One region of the Thainema salinarum CENA647 genome, then DNA from elsewhere that is predicted to be linked to it. Evidence: predicted binding sites of a transcription regulator. Region 1 holds the regulator's gene; the other holds the start of a gene.
What was found. The regulator NtcA, encoded in region 1, controls nitrogen genes in cyanobacteria. The targets are predictions, from matches to a motif close to TTTGTANNNNNNNNTACAAA.
Positions count from the first base shown of each region.

Region 2: a site for NtcA is predicted at 1,435-1,454, ahead of rpoD (RNA polymerase sigma factor RpoD). Genes of this name have one in related genera too.

Region 1 is NZ_JBYJZJ010000022.1:751,724-754,854, forward strand. It holds gene AC286M_RS10095 (DUF3084 family protein) at 1-1,231, opposite strand, end outside; gene ntcA (global nitrogen regulator NtcA) at 1,453-2,124, opposite strand; gene fabI (enoyl-ACP reductase FabI) at 2,550-3,131, shown strand, end outside.
Region 2 is NZ_JBYJZJ010000022.1:4,552,542-4,555,672, forward strand. It holds gene AC286M_RS26660 (GDP-L-fucose synthase family protein) at 1-436, shown strand, start outside; gene AC286M_RS26665 (hypothetical protein) at 763-1,092, shown strand; gene rpoD (RNA polymerase sigma factor RpoD) at 1,701-2,810, shown strand; gene gloA2 (SMU1112c/YaeR family gloxylase I-like metalloprotein) at 3,008-3,131, shown strand, end outside.

The DNA of each region.
Region 1 (3,131 bases):
TTTCTGGACGCCCCGCCACATCAACGTCGTCCACGACTACGCCAGCCTGTCGAGAACGAAACTGCGAGGTTGCTAAGAGTAAATACAATCGCTCTCGCAGGCCCTGAGTCGTTAAATTCTCGCGCTCAATAGGCGTGGCCGCGACAACATCTCCTGTGTCGAAAATCAAGTCATTGGGAACGGCATCCCAAAATACTTGAATACAGGGATCGTTCTCCTCCAAAACGCAGGGTTCGCCAACTAAGTAGTTTGCCGCTGACAGAATTCGTACTACATAAGCTTGTCCGTCATCAACCTGTTCAACAAGCTGCTGGACTTCCGGGTTCGTAATAAAAATAATTTGCTGCTCTGGATCGTTGAAGTTTGGTAAAACGGCGCGAAGCGCGGTTCGATTGGCCTCCTGAAGAATTTGGCGAATCGCATCCACTGCTGCTTCGGGTTGCTCAACCCGAAATACACCCGAAGCCAAGACCTGATTGCGAGCCAGTGCCACATTGCCTTGACGCAGTCCTTGTGCTTCTTGCTCCAGCCGTCTAACCTCGGTCGATAGATAATCCTGCTGGGCTTCCAGTTCTTCCAGTAAGTTTTTCTGACGTGCGATCGCAGTATCTCGTTGGCCAATTTCGCGATCGCGCTCCTCAATCAGCGCCCGAATTTCCCGTTCCCGCTCAATCAATGCCTGTCGTTCCGTCTGAAGCTGCTGGACTTCCTGCTGTAGCTCCTGCTCCTGCTGAGAGAGCTGACGCAGTTGACGTTGGGCTTGACCATAGCTGCGCTCGCTCTGCTGTAGCTCTGTTTGAGTCTGACTAAGCTGTGCCTGTGTCTGTTGCTGACGCTCTACTGCCGCGTTGAGTGAACTATTAATTTCTTGCAGCCGCTGCTGCGCCTTCTTTTGACGACTCTGGGCTTCTTCTAGTTCATCTTCGATTCGCTCGCGATCGCGCTGCACCTGCTGGAGATCCGTCTGTGCCTCCCGCAGATCCGTCTGCACTTCTTCGAACTCAAAAACGCCTTTGCGAAGCTGGCTGCTGACGGCAAATAAAATTCCCAGAGTAGAGGCCGAAATCAAGCTGCCTGTTATGACGCTAACCAATGTCGCAGTCTGCCGTGGACGCAGATTGAACAGGGTAAGCCGAGCTTTTCCCACCTTCATGCCGATGCGATCGCCCAATGTTGCGATCACACCGCCAAGAATGAGAATAGCCACAATCAGGACGTACCCTATGGTCATGGAAGAGTTTAGTTAACCTACAGCAACAGCCTGTTCAATCGACGCAATGGACGTAGTGTCAGGATCTCGGCTTCAATCTATACGTGAGATATAGCCACGTTCCTCTACCAGCATAGGTTTAAATGCCAAGCTTCGGGGTCAATTGCGAACAAGCTCACTGTAGAACAAAAAGGCAACGACAAATCAGTGTTGCGCTGATCGATAAACAAATGACGCACAGGCTACGTAAACTGCCGACTCAAAATGACAGGATTGTGTACAGTAATCTTTTTCTTGTGAATCGAAATCATCTCATCTTGGCGCAAATCACCTAACAGGCGGGTCACCGTTACGCGAGTTGAACCGATCGCTTCTGCGATCGCTTGATGGGACAGCTTGAGATCGATCGTAATACCGTCTTTGCTGGGTACGCCAAAATCGCGACAGAGAATCAGCAGGAAACTGACTAGCCGTGATCCCATATCCCGATGGGCGAGGGTCTCAATCATCATCTCGGTTTGCAAAATTCGCGAGGATAGACCTTGCAGCATGAGCATGGCTAATTCCGGATGCTCACCCAGGGCCTTGGAAACCTGCTCAATCGGCACCGATAGCAGTTCCACTGGAGTAAAGGCGACAGCATGGTAGAACCGATCCGAACGATTGCCCGTAATCAGTGACAGAACACCAAACACGCTATTTTCTCGCAATAGCGCTACGGTAATTTCTTCTCCCGCTTCATAGACCCGCGAGAGCTTGACTGCGCCTTTTAATAAAAAGTAGACGCGCTCAGCCGGATCGCCTGGGAAAAAAATGGTTTTACCTCGTTCAAATGACTCAACTACCGGTGGAAAAATACCGCCGCTGAGCTGCTTAAATAAATCCGCGAGTGGTCGCTCTTGCGTCACTACCATACCTCTTTGCCCTACCACCTGTTTGTGCTGGTTTTACGTATTTACCCACACGTATGGGACGAAACAGACCGTCTGTATCAACGCCTATATATTAGACCCACTAAAACCTACTCTTGAAACACTTTTTTGTGATAAATGCTACATATTCTTAAGGATAGGGATTGATTTTCTAAGGTTTTCTCGGTTTACGCCAATAATTCACCTCAATCATAAGCGGAGAAACTGGATTATGTGTGGATATTGCCATCCCTTGTCACTCTGAGAGTGCGCAATGAGTTGCAAGTAGTTGGTGCGCATCGCCCGACTACTGAGCCACTCTTCTGACCAAATGATTTGCGATCGCGATCGCTCACGAATTGATGAGCTGGCATGAGAGGATTGGGAACAGACGTTGACTATTGAACTACAGACATAAACGGACGACCATGCTAAATCTCTCAGGGAAAAACGCGTTTGTTACGGGTATTGCCAATAATCGTTCCATTGCTTGGGGCATTGCCCAACAGCTCCATCAAGCCGGGGCCAATTTAGCCATTACCTACTTGCCGGACGAGCGGGGTCGTCATGAAAAGAAAGTGGCTGATCTGGTTGAATCGCTCAATCCTGACCTGTTTCTCCCCTTAAATGTGCAGAACGATGAGCAAGTAACTGCGGCATTTGATGCGGTAAAGGAAAAGTGGGGACGAGTTGATATTTTGGTTCATTGCCTTGCGTTTGCCAATCGGGATGACCTGACGGGCAACTTTGTGGATACCTCTCGCACCGGATTTCAAACCGCGCTAGATATTAGTGCTTATTCTCTGGTGCAGTTGGCTAATGCCGCTAAGCCGTTGATGACCGAGGGCGGCAGTATCGTTACTCTGACCTATCTAGGCGGCGTCAAAGTAGTTCCGAACTACAACGTGATGGGCATCGCTAAAGCTGCACTAGAGATGAATGTCCGCTATCTAGCCGCCGATCTAGGCCCAGCCAATATCCGCGTCAACGGCATTTCGGCTGGCCCGATT
Region 2 (3,131 bases), 3.8 Mb from region 1:
CCCCAACGATAACTTTGATCCCGGCAGCTCCCACGTTATTCCAGCATTGATCCATAAGGTTCATCAAGCCCAACTGAGAGGTGAGCAGCAGATCCCCGTTTGGGGCGACGGCAGCCCGACTCGCGAGTTTTTATATTCCGAAGATGCGGCTCGTGGAATCATCATGGCTACCCAAACATACAGTGCTGCTGATCCGGTTAATCTGGGCACAGGTGAAGAAATTTCGATTCGCGATCTTGCTAACTTGATTTGTGAACTGATGGATTTCAACGGGGAACTCGTCTGGCAAACGGACAAGCCCAATGGCCAACCCCGGCGCTGTTTAGATACCGAACGCGCCAAGCAGGCATTTGGGTTTACCGCTCAGGTTGATTTCCGAGAAGGGCTAAGACGCACAATTGACTGGTATCGTCAGCACGACCAGGCGGCTAAATGATGTTTCTCACAATTTCTTCGGGCTTAAAACTAGTCAGATCGGCTACAACAGAGATATAGGCAAAGTTGACCTAGTAAAACCCCGACTTCGAAACTAACTGGTATCAATTGTTAACAAGTGTTTTCTACCAGCAAGTCGGCTTAGTTTCGGTATTGGTCATCAAATACTTACATTTACTCACATTAGCGGGTCACATTGACTGGTACTAGATTACAGCTAGGCTTTACCTAACTCAGTTCTATAACGCTCTCATCGGCTTAGCTAGCAATTGTATTAGCTAGTGGCGATGAATATGCCCCTAATTTCACTGTATGAGGTAAGGCTCGGTGTTACCTGAAATTGTTGATGAGGCCAAAATTCATTCGTTCAAATTTTGGTTTAGCGAGCGCATCCAAGAAGGAATGAATTACCGGGGAGAATTATTCTGTCGGCTCTACACAGCCGATGTCTCTGAACGAGCGAAAGTCTTTCAAACGGCCTGTCGTCTCGGTCAGCGTGGAGCGTCGCTGGTTCTCACTCTATCGGATAAACAGTGCAGCCTATGGGGAAATCTGCGCAGCTCAAGCGTTGCAGCTCTAGCTTTAGACAACCTCACCGCCTCATCGGAACTCGATCTAGCCTCCTGGGTAGATGCTGTCTCAACAGAAGACACATAAATCAAATTGAAAGACCCTGGCAATTTCAATTAGAAATTGTGATTTACGTCTGAAATTTTCTAGATTTAGACTTAGTAAATGAGCTAGATAGCGTAGCCCCTTCCGCAATTCACTCGATTTCTGGGCGTTTGATGGGTGGGTGATCTAAGCTAGAGTGGCATCAGTATATTTTCCAGAATCAACACTGAGTCAATTTCGAGATCGCTGAGTGGTAGTGGTGACCATAGTGTGCTCTCGGTTAAGATCGTCTCTGTCAGAAGGGAAACTCTATCATTTCACTGGTGAATACTTCAGCAGTGTGAATACTGAGTTAAGCAAACTTCTGACTTAAGACATGCAACTTTTGTCAGAGAGGCTACAATCGGAAAGACCCCGTCAATTTCAGTGGGAATCCAAAATTATTTACTGCTCAGAATATAGGAATGTATTGCCAAGCAGCTAATAGGGATAGACCACTCTGACAACTGACCCAAGCAAATTTTGTTTGGATTCGATCACGCAAAAATTTAGGCAGCATTAGCTTAATTTCGAGCTTGAATTGTTGCCAACATGACTATTCCAGTTACAGCTGGATCCCGTAATGACTGAAGGAGCATGAGGAACGCGGCATGACCCAGGCCAAAGAAGTACTCGAAACCATCGCAAAACCTCAAAACGAACTTGAAGTTTTATTAGATGATGGTAGCGATAGTGGCGAACAGCCTCAAGTTGAGGATGGTAAGGGTTCGAAAGGACGTGCAACTCGACGTCGGACTCAAACAAAAAAGAAGCACTACACTGAAGATTCAATTCGTCTTTATCTGCAAGAGATTGGTCGAATTCGGCTTCTCAGAGCTGACGAAGAGATTGAACTCGCACGCAAAATCGCAGATTTGCTTGAGCTGGAACGTATTCGAGAACAGCTCATGGAAGATTTGGATCGAGAACCAAATGACGCAGAGTGGGCTGAAGCTGTTGACATGCCGCTCCATGATTTCCGCCGTCGCCTCTACATTGGGCGTCGGGCTAAGGATAAGATGGTGCAGTCTAACCTCCGGCTAGTCGTTTCGATCGCGAAGAAGTACATGAATCGCGGCCTGTCTTTCCAAGATTTGATTCAGGAAGGCAGTCTAGGTTTGATTCGGGCGGCTGAAAAGTTCGACCACGAAAAGGGCTATAAGTTCTCAACCTACGCAACCTGGTGGATTCGTCAGGCAATTACCCGTGCGATCGCAGACCAGTCTCGTACGATTCGTCTGCCGGTTCACCTGTACGAAACGATTTCTCGGATTAAGAAAACCACTAAGCTGCTTTCTCAGGAACTGGGCCGCAAGCCGACTGAGGAAGAAATCGCTGACCGGATGGAGATGACCATTGAGAAGCTGCGGTTTATTGCAAAGTCAGCTCAACTGCCAATCTCACTGGAAACCCCCATCGGTAAAGAAGAAGATTCTCGTCTGGGTGACTTCATTGAATCCGATGGTGAAACACCTGAGGATCAAGTCTCCAAGAGCCTGTTGCGGGAAGATTTGGAAGGGGTTCTGGGTACCCTCAGCCCGCGTGAGCGCGATGTATTGCGTTTGCGCTACGGTTTGGACGATGGCCGCATGAAGACACTGGAAGAAATCGGCCAGATCTTCAACGTGACCCGTGAGCGAATTCGCCAAATTGAAGCTAAGGCACTGCGGAAACTGCGTCATCCGAATCGCAACAGCGTGCTGAAAGAATACATTCGCTAACAGCTACAGGTAACTACACAATCAGTTACACAATTTCCAGAAGGGTTTGGCTCCGGTCAAGCCCTTTTGTTTTTGATAATTCTTTAATACAGCGCTATGCGTTCAAGTAAAACTGATACTTTTAGGAAAGCCACGCGGAGCGCAGCTTTCCTAAAAATGTAAGTCCTAACCTGCGGGCGTAGTGCCACGCTAGACGTATGAACCTACAGCAAATCCATCACGTTGCCATCATTTGCTCCGACTATGCCACGTCCAAACGCTTTTACACCGAAATTTTAGGACTGCCGATTATTCGCGAAACCTATCGCCAAGACCGCGATT